2 linked regions of the Leucothrix mucor DSM 2157 genome follow. The main gene of each other region encodes a partner of the protein of the gene in region 2 in a complex. Links are inferred from orthologs where the notes say so. Each region holds a gene or a part of one and is shown on either strand. Other genes may lie near its edges.

The links.
Region 1: the proteins of LEUMU_RS25185 (region 2) and pnp are in contact, whole or in part, in a cryo-EM structure (PDB 9QH0), measured with the Escherichia coli proteins. The link is inferred for Leucothrix mucor DSM 2157 from one-to-one orthologs.

What each region holds. Positions count from the first base shown.
Region 1 is NZ_ATTE01000001.1:2,992,931-2,998,979, reverse strand. Bases 1,904-4,814 are described here. They hold pnp (polyribonucleotide nucleotidyltransferase), read right to left. Parts: upstream 4,467-4,814; coding sequence 2,340-4,466; downstream 1,904-2,339. Other genes in these bases: rpsO (30S ribosomal protein S15), read right to left, coding at 4,626-4,814; LEUMU_RS0113530 (sigma-70 family RNA polymerase sigma factor), read right to left, coding at 1,904-2,158. In the rest of the region: LEUMU_RS0113540 (esterase-like activity of phytase family protein), read right to left, coding at 1-844; LEUMU_RS0113535 (anti-sigma factor domain-containing protein), read right to left, coding at 903-1,628; more of LEUMU_RS0113530, read right to left, coding at 1,616-1,903; more of rpsO, read right to left, coding at 4,815-4,895; tRNA pseudouridine(55) synthase TruB, read right to left, coding at 5,051-5,959; 30S ribosome-binding factor RbfA, read right to left, coding at 5,968-6,049. UniProt on the Escherichia coli protein: Involved in mRNA degradation. Catalyzes the phosphorolysis of single-stranded polyribonucleotides processively in the 3'- to 5'-direction. Also involved, along with RNase II, in tRNA processing.
Region 2 is NZ_ATTE01000001.1:1,870,838-1,878,047, forward strand. Bases 1,164-5,235 are described here. They hold LEUMU_RS25185 (Rne/Rng family ribonuclease), read right to left. Parts: upstream 4,904-5,235; coding sequence 1,364-4,903; downstream 1,164-1,363. Outside these bases: LEUMU_RS0108315 (potassium channel family protein), read left to right, coding at 1-464; LEUMU_RS0108320 (hypothetical protein), read right to left, coding at 490-1,152; LEUMU_RS25190 (RluA family pseudouridine synthase), read left to right, coding at 5,467-6,438; LEUMU_RS0108335 (S49 family peptidase), read left to right, coding at 6,446-7,210. UniProt on the Escherichia coli protein: Endoribonuclease that plays a central role in RNA processing and decay. Required for the maturation of 5S and 16S rRNAs and the majority of tRNAs. Also involved in the degradation of most mRNAs.

The sequences.
Region 1 (6,049 bases), 1.1 Mb from region 2 along the record:
CACCACTATTAAACACCGCTAAGTCGCGCGTTTTGCAGTGGGAGAACTTATCGCATTGGTTTAGCATCACCTGCCGCAGGCTAACCACCAGCGGGCTAAAGATGCCGGAGAAGGCGCGCTCCAATACTAATATGTCACCATTGGGTAATACTTCCAGTGCAGTCACTGAGCTCTCTGCAGCCTTATGGCGAGGGAAGTGCCACTCTTGCCCACGTTGCGAATACAGTGTTTGTTGGTTTTCTGGGTTTGCTTTGAGCGGTAACTCAGCTGCGGTAACCAGGCCATATTTGGGATGCGTTGTCAGGCTCTCCAGCATTTTATTGCCGTGGCGGAAGTTACGGTGATTGCTGAGTTTTTTGGGTAAGGGGAGTTCGCCTAAGTAATCACCACGGGTGTTGTAGCGAACTAAGCGGCTATTACCTTCAAACGAAATAATTAACTCGGCATCGCCAGCACGTCCGTTATTGGCATTTTTGATGGTCATGCCTTCGGAGTCTTGATCACGTCCCCGAACGGGTTGCTTGTTCTTACCCTTAAGCGTCGTCGCAGAAATGATATCGGCTTTAGTCAGTTTGTTATTGTTGATGCTCAAGCGTATGGTGTACAGGTATCCACGGTCTGAAATTGCGTATAGGAGCTTCTCATCGGCATCCCAAGCTAAGTCGGATAACTCAGTCACGTCTAAATCATTTACCTTAGCGCCACTAATACCTAAGCTGCCTTCCAGCTTCAGTTGCATATACTGCGAGCTTTTCAGGTCATCCGGCTCCATCGAAACACGATAGGAGGTGGAGTGTGCGACCGTGCCGCAAGCCAGTAAGAATAGGGTGCTAAATAAAATCATGCCTGAGCGCACAGGTCTCAGGCATGTTAAAAAGTAATGACTCATAAAAAGGAATCTGTTATTTATTTTCCGTGACAGTGGTTAGGCTGCCTTTGAGGATCGCAGTGTGCGGGCCATTGGCTTTTACGGTAGACTCAGATGTGATTTCCAGCGAGCCAACCATTTTCAGGTGATCAAACTCTGCTTTATCCATCTTAATCAAGGTGCGAGAGCCTTTTGATAGCTCACCCATAAATACCGGTTTGCCACCTGTTTTAGAGCGGCACCACAGCTTCAGTACATCGCCGTCTTCTAACGGGATATCCTTCATCAGATCAACTGATAACGTCAAGTCGTCCTGTGTGATACGGGTAATCGCCATTGGCGTGTTATCAGCACTTTCCAAAACTGCAGCATAAGCAATCGCGTCTCTGCCCGTTGAAAGTGGGTTGACCACCACCAAAATAGCGACTACGACGGCTAAAGCGGCATAGGCATAGCCTTGCTTTAACCAGCCAAACCAACTGCTACGCTCGGCCTTAGAGGCTTCCTGTGCGGGTAAGCTGCTTAAAATGCTGGCTTCAATTTCTTTCCAAACGCGGTCAGATGGTTTTTCGCTGGGTAATAGCTCGACCAAATTACCAAATTTGCTTTCGTAAGCAGAGACAGTCGCTTGCAAATAAAAATGCTGCTCCATCAACGCTTCGAAGCGTGTTCGCGCCCGTCCATGCAGTGTTCCGGCAGCATAGGACATGGCAAGTTTTTCGAATACATCCGGATTCTGATAACGGTTTAACTCAGACATGGTTTTAGTGTCTCCAGCCCTCTTCGAATCCAGGCTTTAACTGTTCCGAGCGGGGTATTCAGTTTTTCGGATAACTCCTGATGGGTATGGCCATAATAATAAGACAGCAAAATACATTCCCGTTGCGATGGCTGTAACTGCTTCAGGCATTCCCGTAACCGTTGCATCTCTTGGCTTAAGCCTTCCTGATGCTCAGGCTCAAGGTCTTCCGAAGCAAAGTCGAGGCCTTCGTACTGGATTTCTGTTTCAGCCGATTTTAATTTCAGGCTGCGCATTTTATCCAGCGCTTTGTTACGGGTAATGGTTGCCATCCATGTTAGGGCCAAACCTTTTTGGGCATTATAACTATCGGCTTTTTGCCAGATCTTTATAAAGGCTTCCTGTAGCACGTCTTCTGCTAGTTCAGGCTTCTGCATCAAGCGTAGAGCTAGGCTATAAAGCTTAGGCGATGCTTCTTGATACAGCTTTTTAAAAGCAGCTTGGTCTTGTCGTGCACATTGGCTTAGTAATGCCGCAAAGTTATCTTCCATCAGAAGGTCCATGGTTAATCAGTTTCAGAGAGGTTACTATTATTAACCAATCCTTCGCTGAACGTTCTATCTATTAGTATTAACGTAGTTTAATCCGTTATGGATGCAAAAAAAAAGGCCTCCGATTAAAGAGACCTTCTTTCCTGATGCTCAGTGAGAACAGGTGCTAAGTAGTGAAAACTTACTCAGCAGCGGTCTCAGCTGGCGCTGCATCAGCATCTTTTGCTTCTTTCATGCTCAAGCGCATACGACCTTGACGATCGATCTCTAGCAGCTTAACACGTACTTTTTGACCTTCCTTCAGGTGTGCGTTTACATCTTCAACACGCTCATCGCTGATCTGTGAGATGTGAACCAAGCCATCTTTGCCCGGCAGAATTGTTACGAATGCACCGAAGTCCATGATCTTAGCAACCGTACCTTCGTAAATCTTGCCAACTTCTGCTTCAGCAGTGATCGCTTCGATCATCGCCTTCGCTTTGTTAGCTGCAACGCCATCTACTGCTGCAATCTTGATGGTGCCGTCGTCAGAGATATCAATCTGAGTGCCAGTCTGCTCAGTAATGCTGCGAATAGTCTCGCCGCCTTTACCGATAACTTCACGGATTTTGTCAGAGTTGATTTTCATCGTGACATAACGTGGTGCGTATTCAGACAACTCTTCGCGAGGTCTGGAGATTGCTTTCTCCATCTCATCCAGAATGTGCAGACGTGCACCGTGCGCTTGATCCAATGCCTTCTGCATGATTTCACGAGTGATACCGTCAATCTTGATATCCATCTGTAGTGCGTTGATACCAGAACGAGTACCAGCCACTTTAAAGTCCATGTCGCCCAAGTGATCTTCATCACCTAAGATATCAGTCAGAACTGCGTAGTCGTCGCCTTCTTTAACCAAGCCCATTGCGATACCAGCAACCGGTGACTTGATTGGAACACCAGCGTCCATCAGTGCCAGAGAAGAACCACAAACAGAAGCCATTGAGCTTGAACCATTAGATTCTGTGATCTCAGATACAACACGAATCGTGTATGGGAATTCTTCCTGATCTGGCATAACCGCTAACACACCGCGCTTCGCCAAGCGACCGTGGCCGATTTCGCGACGCTTTGGAGAGCCAACAAAACCAGTTTCACCGACGCAGTACGGAGGAAAGTTGTAGTGGAACAAGAAGTGATCTTTGTACTCGCCGCTCAGTGCATCAATGATCTGAGCGTCACGTGCAGTACCCAGAGTCGTTACCACTAGCGCCTGAGTCTCTCCACGGGTGAACAGTGCAGAACCATGAGTCCTTGGCAGTACACCAACGCGAACGTCGATATCACGAACAGTTGTTGTGTCACGACCATCAATACGAGGCTCGCCTGCGATTACGCGGCCACGAACAACTTTCTTCTCAAGACCTTTGAAAGCACCTTTGATTGCATCTAAAGAGGGTGCATCTTCGCCCGCATTTTCAGGAATCAGTTGAGCAATAATTTTGTCCAGAGCAGCAGAAACTAAGTTCTGACGCTCCATCTTGTCAGCAGTTTGGAAAGCGGCTAATAAATCAGCTTCACCGATTTCAGCAACTTTAGCTTCAAGTGCAGTATCTTTTTCAGGTGCTGTCCAATCCCAAGCTGGGGTGCCAACTTCTGAAGCGAATTCTTTGATTGCAGCAATCGCGCTTTGCATTTGGTCATGACCAAATACCACTGCGCCAAGCATAACTTCTTCAGACAATTCTTTTGCTTCTGACTCAACCATCAGAACCGCACCAGCAGTACCAGCTACCATCAAATCCAATGAAGATTCTGTCAGTTGAGTTTTGCTAGGGTTTAATACGTATGCGCCATCGATGAAACCGATTTGAGCCGCACCAATTGGGCCAGCAAACGGAATACCAGACGCGGCAAGTGCTGCTGAAGTACCCAGCATTGCGGCGATAGCAGGATCAACTTCAGGGTTGATCGAAACGATTGTCACGATTACCTGAACTTCATTCATGAAGCCAGCAGGGAATAACGGACGAATAGGGCGGTCAATCAAACGTGCAGTCAGAGTCTCTGCTTCGCTTGGACGACCTTCGCGCTTGAAGAATCCACCAGGGATCTTACCAGCGGCGTATACTTTTTCCTGATAGTTAACCGTCAGAGGGAAGAAGTCACGACCAGAGTCAGCGTTCTTTTTTCCTACAACGCTAACCAGAGCAACGGTGCCGCCCATATCAACTTTAACTGCAGCACTTGCCTGACGAGCGATCTCGCCCATTTCTAACTCAACAGTATGCTCACCATACTGGAATGTTGTCGTTACAACAGAAAACATATTTTTTCCTTTATCATTTTGAGTCACCGGCAGGCTGTTCAAAAACACTCGTGGATAGTATTCGCAAGTACTTTTGAACAACCTTCCTGCGTGACGACTTATATAAAACGGTGGTGCAATGAAAAACACCGCCTGAGAGCGGTGTTTTTCAGACTTGACTTAGCGACGCAGACCTAGACGCTTGATCAGTTCTTGGTAACGGCCAGAGTCTTTACCGTTCAGGTAGTCCAGCAGCTTACGACGCTGGTTAACCATTCTCAGCAAACCACGACGTGAGTGGTGGTCATGCTTGTGCTCTTTGAAGTGTTCAGTCAGGTGCTTGATGTTAGCGGTTAGCAATGCAACCTGTACTTCACAAGAACCAGTATCACCTTCTTTTACCGCGTATTCAGCAACGATTGCTGCTTTAATTTCTGCACTTAAAGACATAGTCTTTTATTCCATACATATGATTCACCAATCAGTGAATCGGTTTTAAAATCCCGAAGCCTAGAGGTAATTGACTAGAATTAATACCAAGCAGCGGGGTCAGCGGCGCATCATACCATGCTTTGTGAGCATGATTAAATACATGACGCGCGTTTTTAATCGGTTCTGAGTAGCCGTTTTGCCGCTAGCATGCCGCTTTCGTGGCGTTGTCCGGTACCAATAAAGCGGTTCTCAGGATCATACAAACGAATCCCTTCTGCTTCTGGTACATCATCGCGCTCAACCCGTAAGCCATTGCATAGGCGTTGGGTTTCTTCGGCATTTAGATTTAGGCTTGGCCAGTGCGCAATAGCGGTATCAACCGGCAGTAGAATATCCATCAAACCACCCGTTTCAGCTAAAGCCGTTAGCTGTTCTAAGGTGTAGATTGGATATTCTCCAAAAGGAGAGACTTCAGTACGACGAAGTTCAGCGACAAACGCGCCACAACCGAGTGCATTACCGATATCTTCAACTAAGGTACGAATATAAGTCCCTTTGCTGCACAGTACATCTAATGTCAGTGTCGTATCACTAGACTCAATAACGGTGAGTTCGTAGATAGTGACATGACGTACTTTGCGCTCAATGCTAATACCCTGACGGGCTAGCTTATATAAAGGCGTGCCCTCATGTTTGAGTGCAGAGTGCATTGGAGGAATTTGTTCGATGGGTCCGCGAAATTGCGCCAATACCGCTTCAATCGCAGCACTATCCAGTGCCGGAACGGGGTTGGTTTCGAGGATTTCGCCTTCCATATCACCGGTGCTGCTGATTTGACCCAGCTGAGCAACAGTGCGGTAGCGCTTATCGGAACTTAGTAGAAAGGCGGAGACTTTAGTGGCCTCGCCAAAGCAGATCGGAAGTACACCAGAAGCGAGGGGGTCCAAGCTTCCGGTATGTCCGGCTTTACGGGCCTTATACAGGCCTTTAGCCCGCTGTAGGGCTGCGTTAGAGCTCATGCCTAATGGCTTGTCTAACAGCAGTATCCCATCAAGCGGGTTTCCTTTTTTTGGTCTAGGCATTCAGCAATTTAGTCTTGGTCGCCATCTTCTTTACGATCGGAGGCAACAGCCTGATCGATAAGGTGTGATAACTGGTTTGCCTTAAGCTCG
Region 2 (7,210 bases):
TGCTTGGTGATTTCTTAAGGATTGTGAGTCGCTTTAAGAGAGAGCGTGCCAATTTACTGGCTAGCCGCATGATCGCGGTAATGGGTAATGAATACCCAGAGCTTTGGGAGCTTGAGATCAATCGCAAGCAAACTCCCGCACTGGTCGACCGCTTACAGCATTCTCAAATTGTGGTGGGGGACTTATTAAGGCACCCAGAAGATCGCGAACAGCACATAGAAGCACTAATGCTATTTCTTAAGCGTGGAGAGGGAAATGTTATTCTCCCGGAAAATAATCGTATCGTGCACGAGGGCGATCGCTTCTTAATGTGTGGTAACAAAATAGCGCATCACAATATTCAGATCATTACACGTAATGCAAAGTATCTGGAATACGCCTTAACCGGTGAGCGACTGCCCGATAGCTGGGTATGGCAAAAGATCTCTGCCTACAGTCATAAAAAATCCCAAAAGAAGGCATAAACAAGAGCCGATCAGAAAGCCTTGTTTATTTCACCAGTCTACTTAGATCGAACTTATCAGCAGGGTCTGCTGGCACTTCATCATCTAATAACTCATCTGGCAGGCGGTGCTCCGGAATCTCGTAGCCTTGCTGGTTCTGCCAGTTGCGAATCAACGAGAACTGCTTTACCGGTGGCTTCTTAGATAATAGATGCGTGTAGTGCTTGATGCTTTTTTGGTCGGCTAAGTACATGACCGCCTTCATCCATGCATGATCAAAGCCTAGCGTCTTAATATTAAACTTGCGGATGTACTTCTTGCCATCAACGCTGCCAGATACAACAAAATAAGGCGTGTAAATAACGGAGGTGTAGACCTTTTTACGCCCTGGGCGCACTTTCTTAGCTCTGGATTCTCGGCGCTTGATATGGCGCACAAATTTCATTTTGATGCCAGAGACACCGGTCACATAAGCAGAGTTTTGGGGGCGCTCGACCTTCATGCGGTCGCGCTGGCTCTTTTCGAGCATTGCCTCAAACTCCCACTCGGCTAGTAGTTTCTTAGCCTCTTTGTGGACAGCTTCGATCTGCTTGTCTTTGATTCCTAACCAGCGCTGACGGTTCTTTTTCTCGCTGGCAAAATACCGCGTAACACGAAATCCTCTGAATCCAGAAGGGTGTGCGGTTTCAGTATGGTCATATATCGGCATTGGCGTATTCAGAATTAGGTTAAATCACATATTTTCAGACGAAAATATCTCAATCATGGGTCAATTATCTCATGCTTTTGATCACAAAAAAATATGGGTTTTGTTATAAGTATATTATGTATTTCTAATAGTGGAACACTTTGGCCTAGACAATAAAAAGGCCAACACTAAGTTGGCCTTTAATACTTATCTAACTATGTAGCATCAAAGCCTACTTTGGTTCATCCTGAGTAGATGGAGCTTCAGGAGCACTCTCAACCAATTCAACTGGCTTAACTAATGCCGTAGCTGCAGACTCTACCTCAGCCACTGCAACCGCACTTGAGCTAACCACTTTCTTACTGGTCTTAATTACCGACTTCGGAATTTCCGGAACGATCGGAACAATCTTCTCCACAGACTCAGCAACTGCTTCAACTACAGGTTTCGGCTTAGGAGCAGTTTGTGCGCTAGCTGAACGACGTGTTGTTTTTGTCGTTGTTACCGGAGCAACAGGAGCCGCTGGAACAACTGGAGTAACAGGCTTAGGTGCAACCGCAACTGGCTGCTCATCAACCACGGGCGACTTAGGCGCACTTTCAACAGTAGGTGACTCCGCAACTTTACTTTCACTAGCCTCTGCCTTAGGCGCCTCAGTGGCACTTGGCTTATTAGACTTACTACTTGAACGACGAGTCTTACGTGTTGAGGTTGTTGTCTTAGCGGGAGCCTCAGTTGCTTCTAGCTTAGGCGCAGCCTCAACGGACTTTTCTGCCTTCACTGGCTCAGGACTTGCAGCTTCAGCTTTTGGAGTAGTCGGCTCAACTAATGTCAGTTCCGCTTGGGCACTAGCATTAGGCTTAGTAGCAACATCGGAGCTAGTCTTGGCTTCACTTGTTTTAGCGGCAACATCAGAGCCCGCTTTAGCTTCATCAGCCTTAGGAGCAGAGTCAGTACTTGCCTTGCTATCATCCGCTTTAGCCTCAACAACAGAGCTCACCTTTGCTTCATCTACCTTAGAGGCAGAATCGGTGCTAACCTTAACTTCATCCGCCTTAGGGCTTGAAGTCGCTTCAGCAACGCTATCCTTTGCCGAACTCTCTGCTGTTGCTTTATTAGCCTCTGCTTTAGAGTCAGTTATTTGGTTCGCGCTATTGGTATCTGTCGTAGCACTAGTATCAGCATTAACAGAAGCATCTGTAGACGTATTCTCACTCGTTTGATCCTGTGCTTCAGTCTTAGCCTTAGAGTAGCTACGAGGCTTACGACTTCTAGAACGTGATCTTGTTTTAGTTGGCTTGCTGGTGGTTTCAGTAGCTTCCTCTGGAGCAGCATTGGTATCAGTAGAATCTGCAACGACAACAGCAGATGCAGCAGCAACTTTTGCAGCATCGGCACTATCAGTTGCAGTAGCTTCAGCGGGAGCCTCTACTGACTCAACCTGCTTATTCGCAGAAGAGGTCACAGGCTTGTTAATATCCACTTTCTCAGAATTCGACTTTCTAGAGCCTGACGTGTTCGACTCTTTAGCGGATGACTTATTATCATCACCTGAGCGATCCAATGGAATAGTAATTTCCAAAGGTGTCTGCTCGCTTTGAGCCTGATCAACCACAGTAGAAGTCTCCTTAGGTGCTCTACGTGACTTACCACGTGAACGTGAGCTCTTCTTCTTTTCCGTCTTCTCCGGAGTTACAGACTCTTGACCTTTGGCTACATCAGCATCAACCGCTGCGGTAGTTTGAGTGTCTTTACGGTGATCCGTATTACTCTGCTTATCATTGCCTTTATTATCAGCATTATTTGATGACTTGTTACGATTACTCTGGCGTGGCTTCTTAGAAGAGCTAGAAGATGAGCTTTTAGCTGAGTCATCATTGCCCGCAACATCGCGCTTAGCATTGCGGCTATCCTTATTATCTACTGCATCATCATTAGATTTGGATGAAGAAGAGCGATCTTTAGTCTTATTGCGTGACTGCTGTGAACGACTATTCGTATTGTTGCTAGATCGACTATTTTTTCTATCCGTCGATGTTGAACGACTCTCACTTGGCTTTCTGACCGGCTTCGGCTGGTCCGCCTCAGCGTCTTTAGTCGCACCAAACAACGTCGCGATAATACGAGTAATCAGGCCTGGCTTATTGCTACCCGTTGGGGTTGGTGTAGCTGGGTGAACCTGAGACACAATTGGCTGCGCCTGAGCTTGTACAGTCGGCTCAGTGTGACCAGCGTGACCATCAGCAGATGTATCCGCTTGCTTCATACGCAAATACGTCTTAGGAAGGTCTTCAACATCTTCTTCCTTAAGGCGAGTAATTTCGTAATGCGGTGTTTCAAGATTTGGATTCGGGATAATCGTCATTTGAATACCATGACGTTCCTGAATATCATTCAACGGCTTACGCTTCTCGTTTAACAAGAAGGTCGCGACTGCAACAGGCGTTTCCGCAACAACTTGAACCGTCAGATCCTTCATTGCTTCTTCTTCCATCAAACGCATAATGGACAGTGCTAATGATTCAACGCCACGGATGGTGCCTTCACCACTACAACGTGGGCAGATAATCTGGCTAGACTCACCCAAAGAAGGACGCAGACGTTGGCGAGACATTTCCAACAAGCCAAAGCGTGAAATACGACCGACCTGAACGCGTGCACGGTCCATCTTAAGTGCGTCACGCAAGCGGCGTTCAACTTCACGCTGGTTACGGTTAGGGAGCATATCAATGAAGTCGATAACAACCAATCCACCCAAATCACGCAAACGTAATTGACGGGCAACCTCATCGGCTGCTTCAAGATTGGTATTCAGCGCAGTTTCTTCGATACCCTGGCCACGAGTCGCACGAGCCGAGTTAACATCGATAGAGATCAATGCTTCCGTATGATCGATTACAATCGCACCACCAGAAGGCAAGTTAACCTGGCGATGGAACGCTGAGTCAATTTGATTTTCTACTTGATAGCGGCTGAATAGTGGCACGGTATCCGTGTACATTTTCAGCTTGCGCAAATTCTGAGGCATTACTGCAGAAATAAAATCATGCGCTTGCTGATAGACACGTTCGTTGTCGATCAGGATCTCGCCGATATCATTTCGGAAGTAATCGCGAAGTGCGCGAATGATGACGTTACTTTCTTGATACAACAGAACTGGCGCAGGGTGCTGAGCATTAGCATCTGAAATCGCCTGCCACAGTGTCTTAAGATATTCCATATCCCAAGTCAGCTCATCAAGCTCACGACCAACACCTGCAGTACGCACAATTGCGCCCATGCCTTCAGGAATATCTAACTGAGAGAGGATGTCGCGAATCTTGTGACGATCATCTCCTTCGATACGACGGGATACACCACCAGCGCGAGGGTTGTTAGGCATCAGAACTAAGTAACGACCAGCAAGGCTGATATGAGTCGTTAGTGCGGCACCTTTATTACCACGCTCTTCCTTATCAACCTGAACTAGTAGCTCTTGGCCTTCTTTAAGAACAGCACGGATATTCGGGCGGCCTTCGATTTTCTTGCCGTTAGTATTCCAGTAATCTTTTGAGATTTCCTTGAATGGCAGGAAGCCGTGGCGGTCAGCGCCGTAGTTGACGAATGCAGCCTCTAAGCTAGGCTCGAGACGGGTAATAATACCCTTGTAAATATTGGATTTTTTCTGTGTACGATTGGGATGTTCAATATCAAGATCATAAAGATACTGACCATCAACCATTGCCACACGAATCTCTTCGGACTGCGTAGCGTTAATTACTATTCTTTTCATGTAAGTTGTGGGCTTCCTGTTATTGGAATAACAGTCCACTAAGCCATGTGTCTTGTTACTCTCGCAGTAACAACACTGTATCCGTTTCCCTAAACGCTGGGTTTCCGGCAGGGCAACACGTCGTTCGATCGGGCTTGATTATGGTTATCTCCCGGCGTTCGTAGGTGTAGCGCTGATTTAAAAGACCACACGGATAATCGTGGGGCTTTTGAATTCTTGTTCAACTAACGATAATTATCATCAGTACTGGCAAAGGAACTGTTATCAAGATGGCGAAATCGCTGCATCTTTGTCCAGTTTTAATCTGTCTGTTTGACTTAATGTCCAGACAACATGGTAGAGGCTCGTCGGTAGAAAAACGAGCGTCCGAGTATTAGCTTTGGATAGGGATTGCAATGAATTACGAAAGTCAATTGATTTTGTAATCAGCAGCCCCGATCCTGCATCTCATTGAAATACCCGCTGAATATAACAACTTTGTTACACTGCAGCAATACATATATCATGCATATACCATCTTTATAAGTCAGGTAATTTGCAACATTTAAAGGTATTATCTTCGCATGTCACAGATAACAGATTATAGCCAGGTTAGCTTCATAACCGTCACCGAAGCCAGTGCAGGGCAGCGCATAGATAATTTTTTATTGAAGGAGCTTAAATTCCTTCCTAAAACAGCGATCTACAAGCTATTACGCAAGGGTGAGATTAGGGTTGATAAAAAGCGAATTAAGCCTACCAAAAAATTGGTACTAGGTGAGATTTTGCGTATTGCGCCAATTAGAGATGTGCCAGAGGAGACTGAAGTTCAACAAGCGGGCTCCAGGCTAGTTGCGCAGATTGAGGCTTCAATTATCTTAGAAGATGATGACCTCATTATTATCAATAAACCCTCCGGCATTGCGGTGCATGGTGGTACGGATAATTTGCATGGGGTTATTGAAGTAATTCGTCAGTTGCGACCTGATCTTGCTTACATTGAACTGGTGCATCGAATTGACAAAGAAACCAGTGGCTTACTGCTACTAGCTAAGAATCGACAAACGCTACTGGACCTGCACGAAGCGTTTAAAACAGACGGCATTAGTAAGCATTACCAAGCACTCGTTTTCGGCAATTGGCGAGGAGGGGAACGACGCATTTCAAACCATTTACAGCGAACCGAAGGCAAAGGGCCTCAGAAAATGCGGGTATCGGATAATGAAGAAGGCAAACTCTCCGAAAGTGTCTTTAGTCCCTTAGCGCAGTTTGAGAATAACAGTCTACTGAGTGTTAAATTGCTTACTGGCCGAATGCATCAAATCCGCACCCAATTAGCTGAGCTTGAGCTGCCTATTGTTGGCGACAGCAAGTACGGTGACTTCACTCTAAACCGAGAGTTTGCTCGAACTAATAAACTTAAACGGTTGTTTTTACATGCTTATCGCGTTGAGTTTAAGTTGAAACATTCAGGAAAAGTGTATCGACAGGAAATATCACTAGCGGATGACCTGCAAACTGCTTTAAACCATCTAAATAACAACATTAAGACCTAATTTACTTATGAATTCTACCAATGAACAAGCTATTGATGCACTTAAACAAGTTGCTCTAGCAGGTATTCAGGAACAGCGCCGAGCACGTCGCTGGAATATACTATTTCGCTTTATTTTCATATTGATAGCCATATCTTTTATTATGATTTCTGCGGGTATTCTGGGCAGTATTAGCCAACTAAGCAGTGGAACATCAGGTACATCCGCTGATGGCGATGCCTACGTTGCGCAAGTTAGCGTGACTGGGACGATTATGGATGGTCAGGCCGCCAGTGCTTCAAATCTGATTGATGCATTACAGGATGCTTTTGAAGATAAAGACGCGAAAGGTGTGATTATTCGCTGCAATAGCCCAGGCGGAAGCCCAGTTCAATCGAGCCATATTTATAATGAAATTATGCGCTTAAGAGGTTTATATCCAGAAAAACCTGTCTATGCCGTTGCTGAGGATGTTTGCGCCTCAGGTGGATATTACATAGTCGCCGCAGCACAGAAAATATTTGCTAATGAGTCGAGCTTAGTGGGCTCGATCGGCGTTCGGATGGATAGCTTTGGTTTTGTGGAAATCATGAATAAATTGGGGATTGAAAGCCGTCAGATTACAGCGGGTGAGAACAAAGCCTTGTTAGATCCGTTTAAGCCACAACAGGCTTCGGATATTCAATATTTAGAGAAGTTACTAGCGAATACCCATCAACACTTTATTGATGCCGTAAAAGCAGGGCGTGGTGATCGGATTGATGCGGAGAAGAATCCAGACTTATTCAGCGGA